DNA from 3 places in the Azonexus sp. MM2026_4 genome. Region 3 is predicted to be linked to each of the others. Evidence: predicted binding sites of a transcription regulator. Region 3 holds the regulator's gene; each other region holds the start of a gene.
What was found. Region 3 encodes FNR, which switches genes on or off when oxygen is low (the NO sensors DNR and NnrR bind a similar motif). Its sites were predicted from a motif close to TTGANCTAGNTCAA; they were not measured.

Region 1 (5,657 bases), 450 kb from region 3:
GGAGGGCGGGGAAATCGAGGTGCTCGACCGGCAGATCGCCACCCTGCGCCGCGGCAACGGCGTCATCTGGTTCGATTTCCGCACCCTGTGCGGCGGTCCGCGCTCGCAGAACGACTACCTGGAAATTTCGCGCGGTTACCATACCGTGCTGCTATCGCACATCCCGCGGATGACCGTGCACCAGGCTTCGGAAGCCCGCCGCTTCACCTGGCTGGTGGACGTCTTCTACGACAACAAGGTCAAGCTGATCGCCACCGCCGATTGCGCCGCCGATGCGCTTTATACCGAGGGCACCCAGGCCAGCGAGTTCAAGCGTACAGTGAGCCGCCTGACCGAGATGAATTCCCGCGCCTATCTCGCCGAACCGCATATTGTCGCCCCTTGAGGAGAGCGCCATGAGACCCGCCCTGAAGTTCCTACTCGCCGTGTTCGTCACCTTGTGGGCCGGGATCGCCGCGGCGCAACTGGAAGTCATCGAACTCAGGAGCAAGACGGCCGACGAAGTCCTGCCCGTGCTGCTGCCGCTGGTCGAGCGCGGCGGTACCCTGAGCGGCTTGAACAACCAGTTGTTCCTGCGCGCCTCGCCGCGCAACCGGGAGGACATCAAGCGGGCGCTGGCGGCGATCGACAAGCCGGCGCGCCGGCTGATCATCCAGGTCGCTCACGACCGCAAGCGGATGAACGCCCAGCGCGAGGCGGAAGCCATCGGCCAGGTGGTGCTCGGCAGCAATAGCCGGGTCGAGGTCGAAGGCCGGGTCTGGGACACGCAGAGCCAGCGTGAGGAAAAGGCTGCGCAACGGGTGCAGACGGTCGAGGGCGGGCGGGCCTTCATCCAGGTCGGCCGTTCGCTGCCGGTACCGATGCGCATGGTGGCGGTCGGTCCGGGCGCCGCGGTGATCAACGAAGGTGTCGTCTATCGTGACATCGGCAGCGGTTTCTACGCGACGCCGCGGCTGGCCGGCGACCGCGTCACGCTGGAAATCTCGCAGCAGGCCGAACAGCTTGATGGCCGCCGTCCCGGCAGCATCGCCACGCAACGCCTGAGCACCACGGTCAGCGGCCGTCTCGGCGAATGGATCGAACTGGGCGGTACCGGCCAGCAAGCCGGCAGTCAGCGCGACGGTTCTTTCAGTGTCGGTACCGGGCAGACGCGCGAGCAGCGCGCGATCTGGCTGCGGGTCGAGGAAGTCGAATGAAAAACGGGCCGCAGATGCGGCCCGTTTGCTTTTTGCCGTTGTGGCGTCTCAGGCGGCAGCCTTGGTCGGCAGCGGGGTGACGACCGGCGCCGCGCCCTTGCTGATCAGGCCCAGCGGCTTGCCGAGCGGCAGCAGGGTGCGGCCGAAGAAGTTGTTCAGGAAGACGGCGCCGGCGGCGTAGAAGCCGAGCAGCGAAATGCCCAGTTCCGACCAGGCGGCAAGCGCCCCGAACAGTTCCTTGTTCACGCCGAGGATGGACAGCGCCAGCGACGGCAGCAGGACGTTGATCAGCACCAGGATGACGGCGAACACCTTGTTGGCTTCGAAGGCGGCGACCATGATGAAGAGCGAGAAGATGAAATAGCCGATGCAGGCGAAAGCGAGTTGTTTCGGGTCGGCATTGGCGCCGACGTCGCCCAGCCAGCCGAGGCTGATCGCCCAGTGCATGGCGACGGCGATCCAGAACAGGCCGTAGGCGCCGAGGACGATGGCGCCGAAATAGTTGTTCTTCTTGAAGTCGACCATCGACGCCCAGATCTGAGCGATCGAGCCGAGGAAGAGCGCCCACGGAATCAGGTAGGCGACGCCGCTGGTCCAGCCCATCTTGGCCGATGCGGCGACGAAGGTGACCATCGACAAACCGAATACCCCCAGCGCAGTGGGGTCGGACATGACGATCTTGGTTTCAGTGATTTGCTGTTGCATACGCGCTCCCTCGAATTGGTTTGGTTTTGTTGCACTGCGTCAAACGATCGTTTGGACGATCCGGGCTATTCTCGGTGGGTGCTTTCTTTTGCATATGATTTAAGTCAACACAAGGCGATTTATTTTAAAAATCATGTAGTTATGATTAATTAAATCTGTTATGCATGAGTTGATCGGTATTCTCCGGGCAAGCGGCGGGCCGTTTGCCCGTCGTTTACGGAAAAACAATTGCCGCGGCCAGCTCGCGCAGACTGGCCGCGAAATCAGGCTGGCTGGCGGCCAAATCAATCGGGGCCTGCCGGGGCGACTGGTTTTCAGCCGCCCAAGCAATACAATAGCGGTACTAAAACTATAAAAAGGAGCGGAAATGCGGTGGCTCAGGTTCGGTGCACGCTTGCCGGCACTGTTTTTTGCTGTTGCCGCGGCGACACCGGCAGCCGGGCAGCAGGCCGACGCGACGGCCTTGAGCCTTGAGGATCTGCTCGAGGTGACGATCGTCGGCGCGGCAAAATATCCGCAGAAGGGCAGCGAGGTCGCGGCCGCCGCCAGCGTCATCACGCGCGACGAGATCAAGGCTTTCGGCTGGCGGACGATAGACGAGGCGCTGGCCAGCCTGCCCGGCATCTATCTCTCCTATGACCGGCAATACAGCACCATCGGCACGCGTGGCATCGGCCTGCCCGGCGACTACCTGACGCGGGTCCTTGTCGCAGTCAATGGCAACCGCGTCAATGACACCCTCTACGATGGCGGAACGGTTGGCCGCGACTTGCCGATCGACATCGACCTGATCGAGCGCATCGAGTTCATCAGCGGTCCTGGCGGCGCTGTGTACGGCCAGAATGCGATGTTCGGCGTGGTCAACATCATTACCCGGGACGGTGCCAGCCTCGATGGTGGCGAAGCCTCGCTGGCCTGGGGGAAGCGGGGCGGGCAGCGCGAGGCCCGGGTCAGCTGGGGGCGCCGCCTGGACAACGGCATCGACGCCATGGTCTCGCTCTCCGGCCTGCGGGCTGATGGACAGACCCTGGGCATGGATTATCCCGGCGCCGGCCCGGGAGGCAGCGATCTGGCCGGCAGGGTTGCCGGCCAGGATGGCGAGCGCGACCGCGAGATCTTTGCCCGTCTCGCCCGCGGTCCTTGGTCGGCCGAGTTTGCCAGCGGCAAGCGGCGCAAGGCCGATCCGACGGCTTCCTTCTTTGGCGACGCGATGGCGAACGGGCAGTACCAGCGCGACCTCTACAGCCTGCTGCAGTTGCAGTACCGGCAGAGCTATCTGGATGACCGCCTGGAGGTCCTGGGGCGCCTGTTCCAGGGGCGTCAGCGCTATGACGGGATTTTCATCTATGGTGGCGTGCCCAACCTGTCCCGCGGCGAAAGCGACTGGTACGGCGGCGAACTGCGCCTGCTTCACACCGGCGTCGCCGGCCACAAGCTGATGCTGGGCGCCGAGTGGCAGAACAACCGGCGGATCGTGCAGAGCAACGACGACCCGGGAACGGTGGGGGTCGATACGCTGATCCGTGGCAGCGGCTTGCGCCGCGGTGTCTATTTCCAGGACGAATGGCAGTTCGCCGAGCGCTGGACGTCGATCCTCGGCCTGCGCGCCGACCGCAACGACGCTGCCGGCAACCAGATCAGCCCGCGTCTCGGCCTGATCTGGCAGGCTTCGCCGGCGAGCACGCTGAAACTGCTGTACGGGCGGGCCCATCGCGCGCCGAACGCCTACGAGCGCGATTACGACGATGCCGTCGCCCAGATCGCCAATCCCGGGCTGGGCGGCGAAACCGTCGATACTTACGAACTGGTTGCCGATCATCGGCTGGCCAGCGGCACCAGCCTGCGCACCTCGCTCTACCGCTGGCGTCTGCGCGACATCATCGCGCTGACCAGCGATCCGCTCAGTGGCCTGACGCAATACCGTTCCGGCGAACCGATCGAAGCACGCGGCGTCGAAGTGTCGATGGCCCGCCACTGGTCTTCCGGGATTCGTCTGCGCGGCAGCATTTCCTACCAGCACGTTGCTTACGAGGACGGGGGGGCGCTGGAGAATTCGCCGCGCTGGCTGGGCCGGCTCAATGTCGTCTATCCCTTGCCCTGGCATGGTCTGCGGCTGGGTTACGAGTACCGCGTCGAAAGCTCGCGGCGCACGCTCGACGGCACGAGCTTGGGCGGTTACAGCCTCTCGCATCTGAATCTCGGCGCCGAGGGCTGGATCCGCGGCGTCGACCTGTCGCTCGCGGTGCGCAACCTGTTCGACCGCCGTTACCGCCATCCCGCTGCCGACAGCAACTGGCAGGACGCCTTTGTCCAGGACGGACGCAGCATTCTGCTCAAGATGGATTTCCGCTTCTGATGCCTCGGTTGATCCACGCCCTTCTTGCCTTGACTCTCTGCCTGCCGGCGCCGTTCGCGCTCGGCCAGGGTTTTACCGAGTATCAGCTCAAGGCCGGCGTGCTGTACAACTTCATTGCTTTCACAACCTGGCCAGAACCCGTTTCCCGCGTGCTCAACCTGTGCATTTACGGCCCCGATCCTTTCGGTCGGGACATCGATTCCCTGCAAGGGCGCATGGTCGGCAGCAGCAGCCTGGCGATTCTGCGCGTCAGCAGCGTCGAGGCCCTCGATGCTTGTCAGGTGGTATTCGTCGGCCAGGCGGCCATCGGCAATCTGGCGCGCGTTGCCGAGCATCTGGGCAAGCGGCCGGTGCTGACGGTGGTCGAATCGGCGGGGAGCATTCCCCGTGGCGCCATCCTCAACATGGAAATGGTGCAGGGCAAGCTGGTGTTCCGGGCCAACCTCGGCGAGGCGCGCAGTCGTTCCCTGACCCTGAGCTCCAAATTGCTGCGTCTGGCCAGCGAGGTACTGCAATGAGCATGGAAGTGCGCCCGGCAATGCCCCTTGCCCAGCGACTGGCCGGGATCAATCGGCGCATCTTGGCGATTGTGCTCGGTTTGTTCGCGCTGATTGTCGTTGCCAGCAATTTCGTTCTCGGACTTTCCGCCTTGCTGCACGCGCAGCGCGGCCAGGCTGCGGTTCTGGCCGAGAATCTCAGCGCCAGCCTGGTATTTCGCAACGTTGACGACGCCGCATTGCTGCTGCGCTCACTCGAGCATGCGCCTCAGGTGCAGGCGGCCGTGGTCTACGACGATGCCGGACAGTCCTTCGCGAGTTACCGGAGCGTTGCCGTGGAAAAGCTGCCGGAGATGCCGGCAGTCGGCGAGAGCATCGATTATCTTGGCGCCCATGTCGAACTGCTGCAACCGATACAGTACAAGGGACAGTCGCTGGGCAGCCTTTACCTGCGTGCCAGCCTCGGCGCACTGTACTGGCAGATGCTGATCCAGGTACTGGTGATCGTCTGTGCGGCAACGCTTGCCTTGCTTTCCGGCCAGCATTTTCTGCGGCGCCTCAGTCGCAGCGCCTTGCATCCCCTGGCCGAGTTGACGCGCCTGATGGAGCAGGTCTCGCAGCGCGGCGACTTCGGCCTGCGCGCCGAGTCGAGCCGGATCCGGGAACTCGACACCCTGGCCGCCGGTTTCAACGTGATGCTCGACGAAATCCGCCAGCGTGACCAGAGCCTGCGCGAAAGCCGCGATTCCCTGGCACTGATGCTCAAGGAGCGAACCGTGGCGATGGAGCAGGCGCGCGTCGCCAGTTCCGCCAAGACCCGTTTTCTGGCCAACATGAGCCATGAAATACGGACTCCGCTCAACGCGATCATCGGCCTCACCGGCCTGATGCAACGGACGCCGC
Region 2 (5,657 bases), 580 kb from region 3:
AAAGGGCAGGGCCGCCAGCAACTCGCGCACCGGCGTGAAATAAGCGACCAGCGTAAACCCCGTCCACAACGAGAGCGAGAGCCATAGCGCATGCTTGAGCGCCTTGCGCGCCAGCTTCGTCGCAGTCATCGGCCCCTGGTCGAGTTTCATGCGTGCCGACCGATCACCCTCGATGCGGTTCTCGATCCACATGAAAATTTCAGTGTAAACCGTCTGCGGACAAGCGTAGCCGCAGAACAAGCGCCCTGCGATTGCGGTGAACAGGAACAGCGCATAGGCCGAAACGATCAGCAGGACTGCCAGATAAAAGACGTCCTGTGGCCACAGCACCAGACCGAACAGGTAGAACTTGCGTTCCACGAGATGGAACAGGATCGCTTGACGATCATTCCAGATCAGCCATGGCGCTCCATAGAAAAGAATCTGGGTCAGCCAGACAAATATCCAGCGCCATGTCGCCCACCAACCTTTTACTTCCCGGATGTAGATTTTCCGGTGTTTCTCGTAAAAGGATGCTTTTGCCAAATCCGCCCCTGTATCGGGCTTGTTCTCTTCTTTGGAGTTCATTGAAGCCTCGTTATCAGAATGATGCTGCTCCGCACAACACCATTTTGATAAGTATGCCTACTAGCAAACGAAAAGGGAGAGGCTTTTCAGCCTCTCCCCTGTCATGCCCCAATTACTTGGCGCTGAGGCTAGTCACGTAAGCGGCCAGCAGATGTACCTTGGCACCACCCAGGAAATCCTTCCAGGCTGGCATCTTATTGGTACGACCATTGGTGATGGTTTCAATGATGGTCGCTTCAGAGGAGCCATACAGCCAGACCTTGTCGGTCAGGTTCGGGGCACCCAAGGCTTGCATGCCGTGAGCGTCGACACCGTGACAACCAACGCAACCCGCTTCGTTGAAGGCGGTCTGCCCCTTGCCAGCGCGAACGGCGTCGTGCGGCAGGCCGGACAGCGAACGAACGTAGTTGGCGAGATCCTTGATGGTTTCCGCACCCAGTTGGGCATGCGGCGGCATGACACCCATACGGCCGGCAGAGATGGTTTCGACAATCTGAGCGGACTCACCGCCCCATTGCCAATCGCCGTCGGTCAGATTGGGGAAGCCCTTGGCGCCGCGAGCATCCGCACCATGGCACTGCATGCAGTACGTCAGGTAGAGGCGCTTGCCCATTTCCATGGCCTGCTTGTCACCGGCAACGGCCTTGACGTCCATCGCCAGATACTTGTCGTACAGCGGCTTGACTGCAGCGTCCATCTTGGCCACTTCAACCGAGTGCTGACCGACGGAGGTCCAGCCGAGCATACCCTTGAAGTTACCGAGCCCGGGGTACAGCGCCAGATAAACCAGCGCAAAAACCACGGTGATGACAAAGAGCCAGCTCCACCACTTCGGCATCGGGTTGTTGTACTCCTCCAGGGTTTCGTCCCAGACGTGTCCGGTCGGAATACCCGGAGTGAAGGTTGCTTTGCTTTGCAGGAGCAGGAAAACCCAGCATCCCACAACACTGACCAGTACGATCACAATGACGTACAGGTTCCAAAATTGGCTAACGAAATCGCTCATTTGCTTTCCTTTATTTCAGCGCCGGTGCGACGCGTTTCCCGCCGCACCGTCATCATCATCCTCTGCGAACGGCAGCTTGGCAGCCTCGTCGAACCCCTTGCGACTGCCCTTGCCGTAAGCCCATCCCACGATCGCCAGAAAGCAGAGCAAACCGGCAACTGTGATGATGGAGCGCAGATCGTTGATGTCCATGGCCATTACTTCATCGTGCTCAGTGCCGTACCCATACCCTGCAGGTAAGCAATCAGAACATCCATCTCGGTCATGTCACCAATCGCAGCCTTGGCACCCTTGATATCGGCCTCGGAATAAGTCGGCAGATTACGCATGTTGGCGAACGTCTGCATGACTTGCATCTTCTTCTCGATATCAGCACCAACCGTGCTCTTAGCCTTAGTATTGGCCAGGAAAGCGAAGGCAGGCATGTTGGATTCCGGCACGACGTCGCGCGGATTCATCAGGTGAGCGCGTTGCCATTCATCCGAATAACGACCGCCAACCCGATGCAAATCCGGACCGGTACGCTTGGAGCCCCACTGGAACGGGTGGTCATAAACATACTCACCCGCCACCGAGTAGTGGCCGTAACGTTCCGTCTCTGCGCGGAACGGACGAATCATCTGCGAATGGCAAAGATAGCAACCTTCGCGGATATAGACATCGCGACCAGCGAGACGAACAGGGTCATAAGGCTTGGTACCTTCCACCGGCGTCGTCGTCGACTTCTGGAAAAAGAGCGGAACGATTTCCAGCAGACCGCCCACGCTGACCACCAAGAGGGTCAAAACGATCAGCAGGCCAACGCTCTTTTCAATTTGTTCGTGTTTCAACATTGTTATCTCTCCCAAATCAGGCGTGATGACCAGCCGGAGCGATCACCGGCACATCCTGAACCTTGCCACCGGCCATGGTCTTGAACATGTTGTAAGCCATGATCAGCATGCCCAACAGGAACAGAACGCCACCCAACCAACGGATCGCCCAGAACGGGTAAGACCCCTTGACCGACTCGACGAAGCTGTAAGCCAGCGTACCGTCTGCGTTGACTGCGCGCCACATCAAACCTTGCATCACACCGGCGATCCACATCGAAGCAATGTAGAGAACGGTACCGATGGTAGCAATCCAGAAGTGAGCAGTAATCAGCGCGGTGCTATACATTTCCTTCTTGCCGAACAGACGAGGCAACAGGTAGTAAATGGCGCCGATAGAAACCATGGCCACCCAACCCAACGCCCCCGAGTGTACGTGGCCGACGGTCCAGTCGGTGTAATGCGACAGCGCGTTGACCGTCTTGATCGACATCATCGGGCCTTCGAAGGTAGACATACCGTAGAAGGAGAGCGAGGTGATCAGAAACTTCAGGATCGGGTCATCACGCAGTTTGTGCCAGGCACCCGACAGGGTCATGATGCCGTTGATCATCCCACCCCAGGACGGAGCCAGCAGGATCAGCGAGAACAGCATGCCGACAGACTGAGTCCAGTCAGGCAACGCGGTATAGTGCAGGTGGTGCGGACCGGCCCACATGTAGGTAAAGATAAGCGCCCAGAAGTGGACCACCGACAGACGGTAGGAATACACCGGACGACCGGCCTGCTTCGGAACGAAGTAGTACATCATGCCAAGGAAGCCTGCAGTCAGGAAGAAGCCAACTGCGTTGTGGCCGTACCACCACTGAACCATAGCATCTTGAACGCCAGCATACATGGAGTAGGACTTGGTCAGCGTGACCGGCATTTCCATGCTGTTAAAGATATGCAGCAGCGCAATGGCGATAATGAACGCGCCGTAGAACCAGTTGGCCACGTAAATGTGCGAAGCCTTGCGTACGGCGATCGTACCGAAGAAAACCAGCGCGTAAGCAACCCAGACCAACGTGATCAGGATGTTGACCGGCCACTCGAGCTCAGCGTATTCCTTACCGGTAGTAATACCCAACGGAAAAGAAAGAGCCGCCAGAACGATGATCAGTTGCCAACCCCAGAAGGTGAAGGGGACCAAGGGGCCGCCCCAGAGGCGGGCATGGCTGGTACGCTGAACGCACCAGTAGGACGTTGCAAAGAGCGCCGAACCACCAAACGCAAAAATTACCGCGTTGGTATGCAACGGACGCAAGCGCCCGAAGTGCAGCCACGGGCCGATATTCAATTCCGGCCAGACAAGTTGTGCAGCAATAATGACACCGACCAGCATGCCGACGATGCCCCAGATGACGGTCATGAAGGCAAATTGCCGTACGACCTTATCATTGTATGTGGTTTGTGTTCCAGACATGAACCCACCTCTCGTTAATGGAAAACAGAATGCCCACCTTCCCTGAACCCAAGGGGGCACTTGAAAGCGGATGGTATTCTAGTTGCGATGAGGTGTTTTGACATAGATCAATCGAGCGATCATCTACGGCAGAAGCGGGCAAGACCCTCCCAGCACAAAGGAGAAAGGGAGGACGACCTTCGCTGCCTGACAAGGCAATTTACAGAAGGAACAAGGAACGGCCAGGCGCTCGCGTACAGACACCCCGAGACGAACCTCGAGGCGTACCCGGCCTGATTTCCGATCGGGCAGCAAACCCGTGCAGCCAGCGATGCGGCAGCAGCCTGCCAAAGGAACTACCGGACTGAATCAGCGGATCGAGCCAGGATATCCTTGAGCCAGGCTGCAGGCTCCAAGCTGTTCAGTCTGGCGATTGCCAGCAAGCTTTGGATGGCACTCACTTGCCCGCCGCCCGTTCCGAACAGGTCAAAACCGAGTTACGAGCGCCTGAGCGCAACCGGCAGGAGGCATTCTCAAGCGGATTGTTGTCGGCCGGCAGCGCCCCATCGCGAAACAGAGTGCAAGCAGGCAGGCCGACGACTGCTTAAGCAAGCAGCCATCACCCTAACCCACCCGCAACCGCTCGCCCCCTCCAGGTCGCTCGACTTTCAACCAACCCCTGATCGACTATTCCGAACCGAAATTCTAGAAGCAAACCAAGCCCCATCCTACGACAGAGCAAAACCAAAAAAGCCCTTAGGGGGCTTATTTTCTTCGGCCCATCTCGGATTGAGGCTTTGCCACGAACTAAGCCGAGAAAGAGGAACCGCAGCCGCAGGTCGATGTCGCGTTCGGGTTTCGAATGACAAACTGAGACCCTTCAAGACCTTCGGTGTAATCGATCTCCGCACCGACCAGATACTGATAACTCATTGGATCAATGAGCAGTTGCACACCATTTTTTTCCATGGTGGTATCGTCTTCAGCAGCTACCTCGTCAAACGTGAAGCCATACTGGAACCCCGAACAACCGCCACCGGTGACAAAGACTCGCAGTTTGAGTTCGGCGTTACCCTCCTCTTCAATCAGCTCCCTGACCTTGCGGGCAGCACTGTCGGTGAAGATAATCGGCGCAAGGGTTTCGGCAAGATCACTCATTGAAAACTCCTGAAAATTTTGAAAATTAGTAACAATTAGGCCAGATCAGGGGAAATTGGTTCCCCATCCTTTGCCACAGCGTGCACGAGCCGGCCCTCGATGACAGCCCCATGATGCATTTCAATCGCAGCATAGGAAACATCTCCCACGATTCTTGCCTTGGGTTGCATTTCAAGTGTTTCGCTTACAGAAACAGGTCCGACAATAGTCCCATTCAGCACCAGGTGCCCAACGGCGACAGCTCCTTCTATGCGAGCCTGATCACTCAAAACCAGAGTAGTCGCCCCCCCACCGGAAATCGACTCGACACTACCACGCACCTCACCATCGATACGCAACCCACCACCAAACCGGACCTTACCCTCTATGCAGGTTCCAGCCCCAATCAAACTATCAATTCTTGCCTGAGATCCACCTGGTGCCTTCTTCCCAAACATTCCATTCCTCCGGCAAATTTTCAACCGCGAAACAATCCGCCAATCAAAAGCCTATTGTCTGTTCCGCCACAACTTTACCATTTTGCAGCAAGCGGGCCTCGACCGAGAGCAGAGCAGCCCCCTCAGGCAAGTCGAAGACTCCTTCACGCCGGAGAAAGTGGCGAATCTCCACCCCGCCAGCCAAGGGAAGGCGCCCCAGCCCCCCTGACGCCCCCCTGTAACTCACGGCAACT
Region 3 (5,657 bases):
GCCGTTGTAGGCAAGGTGCATCGACCAGCGGGCCGGGCTGCCCATCGCCAGTGCGCCGACGATGCCGCCGCACATGCCGACGCAGTGCGCACCACCGAGCAGACCAACGAGAAACAGTGCCAGGAAGCCGGAATCAGGCATGGGGCAAGGCTTGCGACAGGAAAGACCGCAGTGTAACCCGCCCCGGCCCTTCCTGGCACGCCGCTCAGATCACCTTGGAGTAACGCGTCCGCTGACGGTCGGCGCGCAGGTAGCGGTCGAAGGCCATGGCGATGACGCGGACCAGCATGCGCCCCGGCGGCAGCACGGTGATCCACTCGCGTTCGATCTTCAGCAGACCGCCGCGCTCCATCTCGCGCAGATCCTCGATCTCGGCCGCGAAATACTTGTGGAAGTCGATCAGGTGCGAACTCTCGATGCTCTCGATCGACAGCTCGAAATGGCACATCAGCGCCTGGATGATCGAACGCCGCAGGATATCGTCGGCGGTCAGCTCGATGCCGCGCACCACCGGCAGCATCGGCGCGTCGAGCCGGTCGTAGTACTCGTCGAGCGTCTTGACGTTCTGGTAGTAAGTGGGACCGACCTTGCTGATCGACGAGATGCCGAAGGACAGCATGTCGCAGTCGGCGTAGGTCGAATAGCCCTGGAAGTTGCGATGCAGGCGCCCCTGGCGCTGCGCCACCGCCAGTTCGTCGTCGGGCTTGGCGAAGTGGTCCATGCCGATGAAGACGTAACCGGCGTCGGTCAGCTTCTTGATCGCCAGGGCCAGGATCTGCAGCTTGGTGTCGGCGTTCGGCAGGTCGGCGTCGGCGATCCGCCGTTGCGGCTTGAACAGCCCGGGCAGGTGCGCGTAGTTGTAGATCGACAGGCGGTCCGGGTCCATCGCCAGGACGCGCTCCAGCGTCCGGTTGAAACCCATCACGCTCTGGAAAGGCAGACCGTAGATGAGGTCGATCGACACCGACTTGAAACCGTTGGCACGCGCCGCGGCGATCACGTTCGCCGTTTCTTCCTCGGTCTGCACGCGGTTGACCGCGACCTGCACGCGCTCGTCGAAATCCTGGACGCCGACGCTCATCCGGTTGAAACCGAGTTCGCCGAGCAGCGCCACGGTTGCCGTATCGACCTTGCGCGGGTCGACCTCGATCGAATACTCGCCGCCGTCGAGCAGCTTGAAGTGCCGGCGCGTCTCCGCCATCAGTTGGCGCATCTCGTCGTGCGACAGGAAAGTCGGCGTACCACCGCCCCAGTGCAGCTGGATGACCTCGTGCTCGCCCCCGCTACCCTCAAGTGCGGCGCTCTGCAGCGCCAGCTCCTTGCCCAGGTACTTCAGGTACTTGGCGCTGCGCCCGTGATCCTTGGTGATGATCTTGTTGCAGGCACAGTAATAACAGATGGTGTTGCAGAAGGGGATGTGGAAGTATAATGAGAGCGGTCGGCTGATCCCGCCGATGTTGCGCTTGCTGAGCCAGAGAGCGGCAGCCTCGGCGTCGAAAGCCTCGACGAAGCGGTCGGCAGTGGGATACGACGTGTAGCGTGGGCCGTTTACGTCGAAACGGCGAATGATCTGTGGGTCAAAGACGAGGTTTTCAGTTGCGAAATTCATTGAACATGGCGCCAAGTTTTGGCCCGATTATGTGGGGATGGATCGCATTTCCGGTTGACATGGATCAAGCCGACGCAGGTTGCCAATGCCCAGCCCGATCCCGCTGAATCAGGAGATGACGCTGACCGTCATCAAGACAGCGTGCTCCAACTGCAACCTGCGCGAACTCTGTCTGCCTTTCGGCCTAAGCCTTGAGGAACTGGAGCGGCTCGACGACCTGATTTCGACCCGGCGCCGGATCAAGCGCGGCGATCACCTGTACCGCGCCGGCGAAGCCTTCGACTCGATCTACGCGATCCGCAGCGGTTTCTTCAAGACCGACGTGCTGCTTGAGGATGGCCGCGACCAGGTCACCGGCTTCCAGATGGCCGGCGAACTGCTCGGCCTGGACGGCATCAGCACCGAACACCACACCTGCAACGCCATCGCGCTGGAAGACAGCGAGATCTGCGCGATCCCGTTCAACCGCCTGGAAAGCCTGTCGCGCGAGATCCACAACCTGCAGCATCACTTCCACAAGGTGATGAGCCGCGAGATCGTCCGCGACCACGGCGTCATGATGCTGCTCGGCACGATGCGCGCCGAAGAGCGGCTGGCCGCCTTCCTGCTCAACCTGTCGCAGCGCTTCACGGCGCGCGGCTTCTCGCACGCCGAGTTCTACCTGCGCATGACGCGCGAGGAAATCGGCAGCTACCTCGGCCTCAAGCTGGAAACCGTGTCGCGCGCCTTCTCGAAGTTCCAGGAAGAAGGCTACATCGCGGTCCAGCAGAAGCACATCCGCATCCTCAACGTCAGCGGCCTGAAGGCGCTGATGACCCACCGCTGCTGAGCCTCAACGGCTCAGCCCGAGCCAGCGGCGCGCGCTGCCCGGCGATGCCGGGCGATCCCATTCCGGCTCGTCGCCGAAGCGCTGCTGCAGGAAGTCGATGAAGGCCCGCACCTTCAGCGGCAGGTGCCGGTTCGGCAGATGCACCGCGTAGATGAAACGCTCGACCGGCACGTAACCGGGCAGCACCTCGACCAGGCGCCCGGCCTGCAACTCGCTGCCGACGATGAAGGTCGGCAGCAGCGCCAGCCCCAGCCCGCCCAGCACCGCCTGCGATAGCGCCTCGTCGTCGTTGATGCGCAGGCTGCCCGCCACCGGCACCGAGATGTCGCCGCCGGGGCCGCGCAGGTGCCAGAAGCCCTGCGTCGTTAAGTAGGTGTAGTCGAGGCAGTTGTGCCTGGCCAGGTCCTCCGGCTTTTCCGGCACGCCCCAGCGCGCCAGGTAGGCCGGACTGCCGCAGATCTTGCGACGGATCGGCGCCAGCCGGCGGGCGACCAGGTTGTCGCCGGGCACCGGCGCGATGCGCAGCGCCAGGTCGTAGCCCTCGTCCACCAGATTGACCAGGCGGTCGCTGATCGTCATGTCCACCGACAGTTCCGGGTACTGCAGCATGAAATCGGCCAGCGCCGGCGCCACGTGCAGCGTGCTGAAGGCGACCGGCGCACTGAAGCGCAGCTTGCCGCGCGGCTCGCGGTGCAGGCTGCCGATGGTGTTTTCGGCCTGCGCCATTTCGTCGACGATGCGGTCGCAATGCTCGAAGTAGGCCTCGCCGACCTCGGTCAGGCTGAGCCGGCGCGTACTGCGCTGCAGCAGGCGAACGCCGAGCGCCGCCTCGAGCCGCGCCACCGACTTGCTGACGCGCGACTTGGAAATTCCCAGGCGCAATGCCGCCCCGGAAAAACTGCGCGCCTTGACCACCTGGGCGAACAGCAGCATGTCGTTGATGTCGTGCACGCGCACTCCAATTGTTATTAAAAAGGAAACAGTCTTGTGCAAAGTCGCCGGCTTATCAAGCCTTGGACTTCCTTCTACCATCCGCAATCCCACGACACAAAAAACCGATCAACAAAAATCACCAGAAAATTCAGATAAATGCAGCAGAACAACCTGATCATCAGGGAGAGCGATTTCGTTCGCCTGATGGCAATCCAGCCGCCCGACGATCTGCGCGACGAGCTTGAGCGCGCCATTGTTATCCCCGACGAATCAATACCAGCCGACATCGTCACGATGGGGTCGCGCGTCCGCTATACCGAACAGGAAACCGGCAACAGCCGCCAGGTCGAGATCGTCTATCCCGACGAGGCCGACCCGGCGGCCAGCAAGGTCTCCGTTTTCGCCCCGGTCGGCGCCGCGCTGATCGGCCTCGGCGTCGGCCATGAAATCGACTGGGACTTTCCCGGCGGCAACAGCCGCCGGCTGACCGTGGTCGAAGTCATCCAGCCGGCCTCGACCGCAGCACACTGATCAACAAGAACAAAGGGAGCCCGCCGCGTGCGCTACAAGTCATTCGCAGAATTCAACCAGGATGTTGCCGCACGAAACCCCGGGCAACCGGAGTTCCACCAGGCCGTCGCCGAGGTCATCGAAAGCCTCTGGCCGTTCATCCAGGACCATCCCCGCTACGCCGAGCACGGCCTGCTCGACCGCCTGGTCGAGCCGGAGCGGGTACTCACCTTCCGCGTCTCCTGGGTGGACGATCACGGCGAGGTGCGCGTCAATCGCGGCTACCGCATCCAGCACTCGTCGGCGATCGGCCCCTACAAGGGCGGCATCCGCTTCCACCCCTCGGTCAACCTGTCGATCCTCAAGTTCCTCGCCTTCGAGCAGACTTTCAAGAACGCGCTGACCACGCTGCCGATGGGCGGCGGCAAGGGGGGTTCCGATTTCGATCCGAAAGGCCGCAGCCCGGGTGAGGTGATGCGCTTCTGCCAGGCTTTCGTCAGCGAGCTGTTCCGCCACATCGGCAGCGACACCGACGTGCCGGCCGGCGACATCGGCGTCGGCGGCCGCGAGGTCGGCTTCATGGCGGGCATGATGAAGAAACTGTCGAACCGCGCCGACTGCGTGTTCACCGGCAAGGGCCTGAGCTTCGGCGGTTCGCTGATCCGTCCGGAGGCGACCGGCTACGGCACCGTCTATTTCGCCGAGGAAATGCTCAAGCAGCGCGGCCGCAGTTTCGACGGGCTGCGCGTCAGTGTCTCCGGCGCCGGCAACGTCGCCCAGTACGCGGTCGAGAAGGCGATGGCGCTCGGCGCCCGCGTCGTCACCGTCTCCGATTCAAGCGGCACGGTGGTCGACGAGGACGGTTTCAGCGGCGAAAAACTCGCCGAACTGATGGACGTAAAGAACCACCGCTACGGCCGCGTCAGCGACTACGCGGCACGCGTCGGCGCCAGCTTCCTGCCTGGCGAAAAGCCGTGGCGGGTGCCGGTTGACGTCGCCCTGCCCTGCGCGACGCAGAACGAACTCGACGCCGACGATGCCCGTACCCTGCTCGCCAACGGCGCGATCTGCGTCGCCGAAGGCGCCAACATGCCGTTGACCGCCGCAGCGGTGAAGCTGTTCGAAGCGAGCGACGTGCTCTACGCCCCGGGCAAGGCGAGCAACGCCGGCGGCGTCGCCACCTCGGGCCTGGAAATGAGCCAGAACGCGATGCGCCTCTCCTGGCCGCGCGAGGAAGTCGACGCCCGGCTGCACCGGATCATGGTCGACATCCACGACACCTGCCTGCGCCACGGCCGCAATGCCGCCGGCAAGGTCAGCTACGTCGATGGCGCCAACGTCGCCGGCTTCGTCAAGGTCGCCGACGCGATGCTCGCCCAGGGCGTCGTCTGAGCCGCGCTCAGAACTGGTGCTTCAGGCTCACCCCGGCCAGCCAGCCGCGGCCGGGCGCCGGTTCGTAATAGCGGCCGTTGCCGTCGCCGACCACCACCGAACCGATGTACTCGCGGTCGAACAGGTTGTCGATGCGCAGGAAGGCGCCGGCCGACAGCCCGCCGTAGTTGCGATCGACGGCGAAGCGCAGGTTGGCGATCGCGTAGCCGGGCGCCGAGCGCGCCGCGTTCATGTCATCGACGTAAACGCGGCTGCGCGCGACGCCTTCGATCGCCGCCTGGAAGCCGCTCGCCGCGTGTTTCCAGGCCAGTTCGCCGAACAGTTGCGAAGACGGCACGCCGGGCAGGCGGTTGCCGGCAGCGACGACGCCGCTGTTGCCGGTAT

Region 1: the regulator FNR is predicted to act here: its motif matches at 1,931-1,944, upstream of AC0KWY_RS05280 (acetate uptake transporter).
Region 2: the regulator FNR is predicted to act here: its motif matches at 3,948-3,961, upstream of ccoN (cytochrome-c oxidase, cbb3-type subunit I).

Annotation. Positions count from the first base shown of each region.
Region 1 is NZ_CM148380.1:1,132,457-1,138,113, reverse strand. It holds gene zapE (cell division protein ZapE) at 1-385, shown strand, start outside; gene AC0KWY_RS05285 (secretin N-terminal domain-containing protein) at 396-1,196, shown strand; gene AC0KWY_RS05280 (acetate uptake transporter) at 1,245-1,901, opposite strand; gene AC0KWY_RS05275 (TonB-dependent receptor plug domain-containing protein) at 2,269-4,257, shown strand; gene AC0KWY_RS05270 (YfiR family protein) at 4,257-4,775, shown strand; gene AC0KWY_RS05265 (ATP-binding protein) at 4,772-5,657, shown strand, end outside.
Region 2 is NZ_CM148380.1:2,158,951-2,164,607, forward strand. It holds gene ccoG (cytochrome c oxidase accessory protein CcoG) at 1-567, opposite strand, end outside; gene ccoP (cytochrome-c oxidase, cbb3-type subunit III) at 680-1,573, opposite strand; gene AC0KWY_RS10145 (cbb3-type cytochrome oxidase subunit 3) at 1,589-1,765, opposite strand; gene ccoO (cytochrome-c oxidase, cbb3-type subunit II) at 1,771-2,406, opposite strand; gene ccoN (cytochrome-c oxidase, cbb3-type subunit I) at 2,423-3,850, opposite strand; gene erpA (iron-sulfur cluster insertion protein ErpA) at 4,637-4,987, opposite strand; gene AC0KWY_RS10165 (bactofilin family protein) at 5,023-5,424, opposite strand; gene AC0KWY_RS10170 (DUF6776 family protein) at 5,468-5,657, opposite strand, start outside.
Region 3 is NZ_CM148380.1:1,583,053-1,588,709, forward strand. It holds gene AC0KWY_RS07290 (sulfite exporter TauE/SafE family protein) at 1-141, opposite strand, end outside; gene hemN (oxygen-independent coproporphyrinogen III oxidase) at 206-1,609, opposite strand; gene fnr (fumarate/nitrate reduction transcriptional regulator Fnr) at 1,695-2,438, shown strand; gene AC0KWY_RS07305 (LysR family transcriptional regulator) at 2,442-3,389, opposite strand; gene rnk (nucleoside diphosphate kinase regulator) at 3,528-3,902, shown strand; gene gdhA (NADP-specific glutamate dehydrogenase) at 3,930-5,273, shown strand; gene AC0KWY_RS07320 (TonB-dependent receptor family protein) at 5,281-5,657, opposite strand, start outside.